3 regions of the Thalassotalea fonticola genome follow, and region 3 is predicted to be linked to each of the others. Evidence: predicted binding sites of a transcription regulator. Region 3 holds the regulator's gene; each other region holds the start of a gene.
What was found. The regulator NrdR, encoded in region 3, represses ribonucleotide reductase genes. The targets are predictions, from matches to a motif close to AAACACNANATNTNGTGTTT.
Positions count from the first base shown of each region.

Region 1: nrdA (class 1a ribonucleoside-diphosphate reductase subunit alpha) is a predicted target of NrdR. The motif match lies at 1,181-1,200, and genes of this name have one in related genera.
Region 2: nrdG (anaerobic ribonucleoside-triphosphate reductase activating protein) is a predicted target of NrdR. The motif match lies at 1,187-1,206, and genes of this name have one in related genera.

Region 1 is NZ_CP136600.1:356,112-359,398, reverse strand. It holds gene ubiG (bifunctional 2-polyprenyl-6-hydroxyphenol methylase/3-demethylubiquinol 3-O-methyltransferase UbiG) at 1-296, shown strand, start outside; gene RI844_RS01525 (HAD family hydrolase) at 296-955, shown strand; gene nrdA (class 1a ribonucleoside-diphosphate reductase subunit alpha) at 1,412-3,287, shown strand, end outside.
Region 2 is NZ_CP136600.1:434,164-437,450, forward strand. It holds gene nrdD (anaerobic ribonucleoside-triphosphate reductase) at 1-694, opposite strand, end outside; gene nrdG (anaerobic ribonucleoside-triphosphate reductase activating protein) at 681-1,157, opposite strand; gene RI844_RS01840 (DUF2235 domain-containing protein) at 1,507-3,099, shown strand; gene RI844_RS01845 (exonuclease SbcCD subunit D) at 3,167-3,287, shown strand, end outside.
Region 3 is NZ_CP136600.1:4,596,758-4,600,044, reverse strand. It holds gene RI844_RS19000 (riboflavin synthase) at 1-475, opposite strand, end outside; gene ribD (bifunctional diaminohydroxyphosphoribosylaminopyrimidine deaminase/5-amino-6-(5-phosphoribosylamino)uracil reductase RibD) at 545-1,684, opposite strand; gene nrdR (transcriptional regulator NrdR) at 1,691-2,146, opposite strand; gene glyA (serine hydroxymethyltransferase) at 2,281-3,287, opposite strand, start outside.

The sequences.
Region 1 (3,287 bases), 660 kb from region 3:
CGCAAATGGTAAAACCTGGTGGCTATGTATTTTTCTCAACCTTGAATAAAACCACTAAATCATATTTATTTGCTATTTTAGCCGCTGAAAAGCTGTTAAAACTTGTTCCTGATGGAACACATGACTGGGATAAGTTTATTCGCCCATCACAATTGATCACTTGGGCTGAAAATGCCGGGTTAAAATGCTTTGATGCCAGCGGTATTCACTATAATCCAATTACTGAAAATCATAAGTTAGCTGATGGTTTAGATGTTAATTACATTCTTGCCTTTAAAATGCCCGAGCAGGGTTAATGTTAAGCGCAGCTAAGGGAGTGTTGTTTGACTTAGACGGCACCCTTTTAGACACCGCAGATGATTTAGGTGCGGCGCTGAACCATTTACTGAACGTTTATGAGTTCCCTGTTGTTTCGAGTAAAGAATATCGACTCGTCGCTTCTGACGGTGTTTATCCATTATTAGAACTTGGTTTTAAGCAACAACTTGGTAGGTTTGATAAAGAAGTACTTCGACAAGAGTTTCTCGATTATTACTTAGCTAATATTGCCAACCACACGCAATTATTTCCAGGTATTGAACAACTGTTAACCTTAATTGAGCAGGCCAATATTCCTTGGGGAATTGTCACCAATAAACCAGCCTTTTTAACTGATCCGTTATTGTTACATTTCAAGCAGTTTAAAAAATCTCAATCAAACATCAGTGGCGATACCATAAAAGAGCGAAAACCGCACCCTGCGCCTATGCTATTAGCGAGTAAAGAAATTGGCATTTCAGCTGAACATATTTGGTATTTAGGTGATGCTAAGCGTGATATTGATGCTGGTAATGCCGCTTTGATGACAACCGTAGCAGTAAAGTGGGGCTATATAAAACAGTTCGACGACTGCTCAAAATGGCAAGCGGATCACATTATTTCAAATCCCTTAGAGTTAATAGAGATTACTAAATAAACAAGTCGTTTAAAGTTTAACCAGAAGCAATAAGTCACTGATTATAAAGATTTTTATTTTTGTTATTATTTTATGTTATAAGCCTTCTATTTTTATTGCTAAAAAGGTTTAAAAAAAGTTTTTAGTTGAAAATATGTCTTGCTTTTTAATCAGCTCGTACAATAGTAGCCTTTAGTAAGTTAGTTACTACTAACCTAAATTAGACAAGTTAAAAAGCCACTTAAAAAACACTATATGTTGGGGTTGCATTAAAAGCCAAACCACATTACCTTGTGACTTAGCATAAACAAAACCCCAACATGTTGTGCATTTTATTAGCAATTCTACATATTGCTAATTGGGAATAGAAATACAGCAAGGAAAGCAGATATAGTATTACTGCGCTTTGCCTTAGTAAAAATAAAATAAAAATAATTAAATCTATAAACTAATAAATACTATAAAGACAGGTCATTCATGAATAACAACCTTTTTGTCACCAAGCGTAATGGTGAAAAAGAACCTATCGATCTCGATAAAATCCATCAAGTAATAGACTGGGCAGCTGAAGGACTAGACTCCGTTTCAGTTTCTCAAGTTGAAATTAAATCTCACATTCAGTTTTATGACGGTATCAAAACTGAAGATATTCATGAAACAATTATTAAAGCTGCAGCTGATTTAATCTCGGAAGAAACCCCTGATTATCAATACTTAGCGGCGCGTTTAGCCATATTTCATTTACGTAAAAAAGCTTACGGCAAATATGAACCGCCGGCGTTATTTGAGCACGTAACCAAAATGGTTGATGCGGGCAAATATGATAAGCATTTAACCGAAGATTACACGGCAGAAGAATTTGCTACGTTAGATAGCTATATTGACCATAACCGCGATAAAAACTTTAGTTATGCTGCGGTTAAGCAATTAGAAGGTAAATATCTGGTACAAAACCGTGTGACGGGTGAAATTTACGAAAGTGCGCAATTCTTATATATGCTAGTTTCAGCGTGTTTATTTGCCAAATACCCAAGCGAAACACGTTTGGAGTACATTAAAGGTTTTTACGACGCGATTTCCAGCTTTAAAATTTCATTACCTACACCAATTATGGCCGGTGTTCGTACTCCTACTCGTCAGTTCTCATCTTGTGTATTGATTGAAACAGGCGATAGTTTAGATTCTATAAATGCCACAACCAGCGCAATTGTGAAGTACGTATCACAACGAGCAGGTATTGGTATCAACGCAGGTCGTATTCGCGCTTTAGGCAGTTCGATACGTAACGGTGAAGCATTTCATACTGGTTGCATTCCATTTTATAAACACTTTCAAACAGCTGTTAAAAGTTGTTCACAAGGTGGTGTCCGCGGCGGTGCAGCAACGTTATTCTATCCTTTGTGGCATTTAGAAGTAGAAAGCTTATTAGTGCTTAAAAACAACCGTGGTGTTGAAGAAAACCGCGTACGTCACTTAGATTACGGTATACAATTTAACAAAACCATGTATCAACGTTTAATTAAAGGCGATTACATTACGTTATTCAGCCCTTCAGACGTACCTGGTTTATACGATGCATTTTTTGAAGACCAAGACAAATTTGAAGCCTTGTATGTGCAATACGAAAATGATGAATCAATTCGTAAAAAACGTATCAAAGCGATTGAATTATTTACTTTATTCGCGCAAGAGCGTGCCAGTACTGGCCGTATTTATTTGCAAAACGTTGATCACTGTAATACTCACAGCCCATTTGATCCGAGCGTAGCTCCTGTTCGTCAATCGAACCTTTGTTTAGAAATTGCCCTACCAACTAAACCAATGAACGATATCAATGATGAGAACGGTGAAATTGCACTTTGTACTTTATCTGCATTCAACCTTGGCAAGATTGACAGCCTAGATGAATTAGAAGGCTTGGCTGATTTAGCAGTGCGTGCTCTTGATAATTTATTAGATTACCAAGACTACCCTGTAGCGGCGGCATTAAGTGCTACCATGGGTAGACGCACGTTGGGTATAGGTGTGATTAACTACGCATATTATTTAGCTAAAAATGGTGTGTTCTACTCAAACGGCAGTGCAAACAATCTAACCCATAGAACATTTGAAGCTATCCAATTTTACTTATTGAAAGCGTCGAACAACCTAGCGAAAGAACAAGGTGCGTGTCCTAAGTTTAATGAAACGCGTTTATCGCAAGGCATTTTACCAATTGACACTTACAAAAAAGACATTGATAAGATTTGCTCAGAAAGCTTACACCTAGACTGGGAAGGTCTGCGTACCAGCATTAAAGAGCATGGTGTACGTAACTCAACCGTATCGGCATTAATGCCATCAGAAACATCGT
Region 2 (3,287 bases), 740 kb from region 3:
CAACACTTTGCCAACTTGGTTTGGAAAAATCAGGGAAAACAAAATCTTCAAACATTGATTGAAAGTAAAACTGATCAAAAATTGAAATATTCCAAAATACGCTCTGATATCCACGCGCTGCTGCCGGTTGATTCAACGCGTAAACAACATGTTGTAAATGGTTTTCAATTGCTTTGCTATGAGTATCCAGGTAGTCATCACCAAACTCTTTACGGGCAAAATAATCAAAGTAAGTTAAAAACTCTACCGAGGCGACAGCCCCTGCAAACTGTGCTGATATGGCAAAAATCAAATTAACAAACGAACCACAAAACGATTCTATATGTTGTGGTGCTTTCGACTCTCCGCCAAGCTTGGTTAAACCATCAAGTAAAAATGGGTACATGCTAATTGATGTACAATACGGTTTAATACTGGTCTCGTCATGAACATAAATTTCATGATCTTCAATTTGACGTTGATATTCAGCGGCTAAATCAGCATCAAAAATTTCACTGATTTTGTTTTTTACCAATGAGCGGTTAATTTGCACATAGCAATCTTTAAGCAACTCCGCTTCCAAGGTAGCAATATTCTTTTGTGTTACATTGGCATTGGCATCCATTTTAGATCCATCTGCAGCGTTTTTTGCTGCAAAATATTCTTCAATGTAAGCTGTTTTATTATTAATTTGTTCTTCGCTAAGCCGCAACATGTTGTATTCCTTTTTTTATAAATAGATGATTTAGAGTGTTACCAGTGGTCAAATCAATGAATTTTTGATTTGTGTCAGGGCTATTTAATCCGCCCTTAGTAGGATCCCATTTTCCAATTTTTACATAATTTAAATGTTTGCTGATTTCATCATTAACAGTATTTTCCCCAGTATATAGGCAGGTTTTTAGTCCCAGGTTTTGGGCTAAAATGAGCTTCTCTATAAGAGTTTCTTTTTGCCATTCTCCCCCCATAAATAACACCGTGGAAATTAGCCCTTGGTATTTGTTAATCCATTGTTGAAAATTTGTGTTTGTTAACGCCTGGCCGAAATTTTTATTCCAAAGCTCCGTGCTATGGCAACCTTTGCAACCAACTTGGCAACCAGTAATGCTAAAGCACAAACTAATCTCATTTGGCACCTCTTGAAACACTATTGTTGGTGGTAAGCAATTAAAAGTCATAAACTATATATTGGGTATTTATTGTTGTTAGACACACTATATAGTGTTTTGTGGGTGGTAAAGTTTGATCTAGATCAAAGTTTTGCGGCTTTAATATCCTCAAAATATTTAGGGAATAACATTTAAACAAAGTTTGGTTAATAAAAAGCAGAGCAAGAAATAAAGTGTAATAAGTCGTAATTAACTGCTGCAGACCTAAGTAAATAAAGGTTTATAAGTTGTTAATTTATGGTTTCTTGAAAATATTTATTTGCTGATATTTAGTTCGCAAATTGGCAATTACTCAACTAAATTTAATTAAAAGAAATATACTTATTCACACTGATATAAATATCGGCAAGGAGGCAAAATGCAGCGATTGATTATTTGTTTTGATGGTACTTGGAATAATCCTGAGCAAGAAGAAAATGGCGTCACCACACCAACTAATGTTTATCGTTTAAAAAACTCTATAAATGTCACAACAACAAAATCGAAGATTACGCAAAAGGTATTTTATCATCCTGGGGTTGGCGGTGAAGAAATTGGTTTTGTTGATGAGTTGCTGGGCGGGGCCCTTGGGTTTGGTATCAATAGTCATATCTCTAGTGCCTATCACTGGTTAGGTTTAAATTACGCTGAAGGTGATGAGGTTTACTTATTTGGTTTTTCTCGAGGCGCATTTTCAGCAAGGAGTTTAGCTGGTTTTCTAGGCAAAGGTTTATTGAACCTCAAAGATATTTCAGCTAAGCAAAGTTGGCAAAGAGTCGATAAAGCTTTTGTCAGTGGCTATAAGAACAAGCTCCCACAAAATAGTTGGGCAAAGACTGATTGGCAGTTTTTCCATGATAAAGGACCTGTTCCCATTACGTTCTTAGGTGTCTGGGATACGGTAGGAGCCCTTGGAATCCCTGATGATTTAGAGATCATAAATTTATTCGATCGTAAAGAAACCTGGCAATTTCATGACACTAAATTAGCAGAGCATATTAAACATGCACGCCATGCTATGGCTATGGATGAAAAACGTACCAGTTTTACTGTTACTCGTTGGAGCAATGCTGAAGAACACTCTGACGCCATTGAATTATGGTTTCCTGGCGTACATTCAGATGTAGGTGGCGGTTATCAAGACAGTGATTTATCAAACGGTGCGCTTAAATGGATGATCCAGCAAAGCAGCGGTTTTGGCCTGGAGTATCGACAAGATATTGAGCAGATAATTTCGGACAGTGCTGTTGGCGTTTTACATAACTCTTTTAAGGGAGCATTTTCTAAATTACGCTCTCGACCAAGAAATATACCGGCGTTAATTAAAGCCAATTCTTCGCTCTTTCATGATAGCGCCTTTATTCGTCAGCGCATATCACCAATAGAGCATGAGCCTTATTATCCCTCGCAAATATTAGCGAAAAATGAAAGTATAACGATACAAGTATTTGCTAAATGTCGTTGGAACAAGACATCAGTGTATTTAGAGCAGGGTAATGAATATGTATTTGATGCGTACGGTGAATGGCAAGATGGCGTAGAAAGTTGCGACTGGCTTGGTACTGAGCACAATAAGCAACGAACTACAGGCGATTTAATTCGGGCAACATCAAGCTTTTTAGGGAAATTTGAATCGTTAATTAAACGGTTTAGTAAAAATGTATCCACCGATTTTTTTGGTAGCAAACGGGTTGAAAATAAACCTTGGTTCGCCTTAATCGGGGCAATAGCAAACGACAGCGGACAAACCCATAAAGGCTTTACATTTAAGCATAGTAACGATTATCAACAAGTGGTAAAACACGATGGCAGTGCTATTCCGCATCAATATTTGCAACTCGCTGATCATCAAAAAAATAGACCATTACTTATCAATCATCCCGGATATTTATATTGCTTTGCCAACGACGCTTGGAGTTTTTATGAAAATAATAAAGGCTATATTGAATTAACTATAACTCGGGTAAAATAATTCCTTTTTATCATTATAAAATACAGTATGATTACCCTAATAATTGGCTCATACCTTTAAGGCCTCAATGCGTTTTATCCATACTTCAGACTGGCACATCGGCCGGCTATTTCAAAACATCTCATTACTTGACGATCAACTGTTTGTATTAAAACAAATTAAGCAGTACGCCAAAGATTACAAAATAG
Region 3 (3,287 bases):
TTAATCGAAAACGATTATTGTCGATTGAATTCACCGTTAAGCTTATACCATCAACAGTAATAGAGCCTTTTTCTGCCACATACTGTTTTAATGAATCGGCTAATTCAATCCAGTATTCGATAGAATTACCTACATGCTTTATTGACAGTATTTTACCAATACCATCAACATGACCACTTACCATATGGCCACCAAAACGCGTGGTTGGTAACATGGCTTTTTCAAGGTTTACTTTGGTGCCAGTACCATAATTGGCAAAGCCGGTACGAGTCAATGTTTCTGTTGATACATCTGCGCTGTAACTTGCGCCATCAAAATCGACTACGGTTAAACAGATGCCATTAGTGGCAATGGAGTCACCAAGCTTTACGTCACTTAAATCCAAGTTACCGCTGGCGATTACCACTCGCGCACCCGAAGCATTTAAGTTAATTGCTTTTACTTGACCAATAGCTTCTACAATTCCGGTAAACATTAATTTTTTGCCTTCAATGAAATTAATACCAAGTTCAATAAGCATTACTGCTTAATATTTTAAATTTGTTTATTTATTAACAGTCGCAGTAATTTTGATATCAGCGCCTATCATTCGTATATCATTAATGTCTAATGATATCGCATCTTGTAAATGGGCTAATCCCTCAATATCAAACAAACCACGAGTGTTTTCACCCATCAACTTTGGTGCTTGATATAACACCAATTCATCGACTAACCCCTGTGCTAAAAATGCCCCGGCTAAACGAGCGCCACTCTCAACCCACAAGGTATTTAAGCCAAGCTCTGCAAGTTTATTTATCAAGTCGTTTAAATCAGCTTTACTTGAGTTATCTGCTATCGTAATAGCATTAACTTGTATCTGTTTTACGAAATGTGGCCATTGTTGTTCATTTTCAAGCTTTGTGCGTACTAAAATTATAGGAGAGTGCTGATTGAACAATGCCAAAGTAGGCGCTAAGCGATTTTGACTATCAATTATAACCCGAACCGGTTGCCTGATTTGATCTTGTTTCAAGTCATTTGCAACAAACCCTAATTCGCTATGCCGCACATTTAACTTGGCATCATCAATCATTACTGTGTCTGCGCCGCTTATAATTGCACAGCTTTTCGCGCGATAGCGCTGTACATCTTGACGAGCATCAGTGCCGGTGATCCACTTACTTTCACCATTAGCCATAGCAGTTTTACCATCTAGGCTAGCGGCCATCTTACAACGTACAAATGGCCTTCCTGTACTCATTAACTTAATAAAGCCAGGGTTTAAATTTTTTGCCGCTGGTTCAAGTACTGCAACTTCAGTTGTTATGCCAGCTTCCTCTAACATTGCAATGCCGCGCCCCGATACTAAAGGATTAGGATCTTGCATACCAATCACAACATGTTTAACACCAGCAGTAATTAACCCTTGCGCACATGGCGGGGTTCGACCAAAATGGCTGCATGGCTCTAATGTAACATAAGCAATTGCATCTTTTGCTTTCTCGCCTGCTTGCTTTAAGGCATTAACTTCAGCATGGCCTTCACCAGCTTTCTGGTGCCAACCTTCCCCAACAATTTCACCATTTTTAACTAAAACACAACCAACGGCAGGATTAGGTGATGTTGTATACTCACCTTTTTTAGCCAGAGCAATAGCTCGTTGCATATAATGTTCATGTAATTGTTGTAAAGATGTTTGCATCTAATGTTAATCCTGATCGCCTAAACGGGCAATTTCTTCGCCAAATTCGCGGATATCTTCAAACGAACGATACACTGATGCAAAGCGTACATAGGCGACTTTATCAAGAGCCTTGAGCACATCCATAATAAGGTTGCCGAGCATTTCACTAGAAATTTCTCGCTCACCAGTGGCCCTAAGTTGTGATTTCAGCTTATTAATAGCAAGCTCTGTACTTTCGGTGCTTACCGGGCGCTTTTCTAAAGCTCGTAGTAAACCATTACGCAATTTATCTTCATTAAATGGCTCTCTTGAACCATCGCGTTTTATGATCCTAGGCATCACAAGCTCTGCAGACTCAAAGGTAGTGTAACGCTCTTTACAATCTAAACATTCACGACGACGTCTAACTTGGTGACCGTCAGAAACGAGTCTTGAATCAATTACTTTAGTATCAGTTGCAGCGCAAAATGGACAGTACATAAAATTCCTAACAGTTATTATTTGTGGCCTTTACAATGAGCATAAAAACAGAAATGGCCGCAAAGTGCGACCATTTTAATCTAATTAAATTTTAATTGCGAAAGCTATCCGCAATTAAAAATTTATACTGCTAACTATGCGTAAACAGGGAAACGTGAACAAAGCTCAATTACGTTTTCACGTACTGTAGCAATGGTTTCTTCATTTGATAAATCATCAAGAATGTCACAAATCCAACCGGTTAATGCTGTAGTTTCTGCCGAGCCAAAACCACGGCGAGAAATAGCAGGAGTACCAAGGCGTAAACCAGAAGTAACAAACGGAGAACGCGGGTCATTTGGCACAGAGTTTTTATTTACTGTAATGAAAGCTTTGCCTAATGCTGCGTCAGCATCTTTACCAGTGATATCTTTATCGATTAGATCAAGAAGTAATAAGTGGTTTTCAGTACCGTTAGATACAACTTTGTAACCACGATCCTGTAAAACTGACACCATCGTTTTAGCGTTATCTAAAACTTTTTGTTGGTACTCTTTAAACTCTGGTTGTAGTGCCTCTTTAAACGCTACCGCTTTCGCTGCGATAATATGCATTAACGGACCACCTTGGCCACCAGGGAAAACCGCTGAATTTAATTTTTTCTCGATAGCTTCGTCATTACAACCCGAAATAATTAAACCACCACGAGGTCCGGCTAAGGTTTTATGTGTTGTGGTAGTAACAACGTGTGCATGTGGTACTGGGTTAGGATATAGGCCTGCTGCAATTAGACCGGCAACGTGAGCCATATCAACCATAAAGTAGGCATCTACTTTGTCAGCGATTTCACGCATTCTTGCCCAATCAACAACACCAGAGAATGCAGAGAAACCACCAATGATCATTTCAGGCTTGTGTTCAAACGCTAAACGCTCAAGTTCTTCGTAGTCAATATCACCAGTTTCTGGGTTAAGACCATATTGAAATGCCTGGTAAGATTTACCAGAAAAATTAACATGTGAACCATGAGTTAAATGGCCACCATGAGCCAAGCTCATACCCAATACTTTTCCGCCTGGAGAGACTAGAGCTTGGAATACAGCAGCATTTGCTTGCGAGCCAGCATGTGGTTGTACGTTTGCGTAAGTTGCACCAAATAATT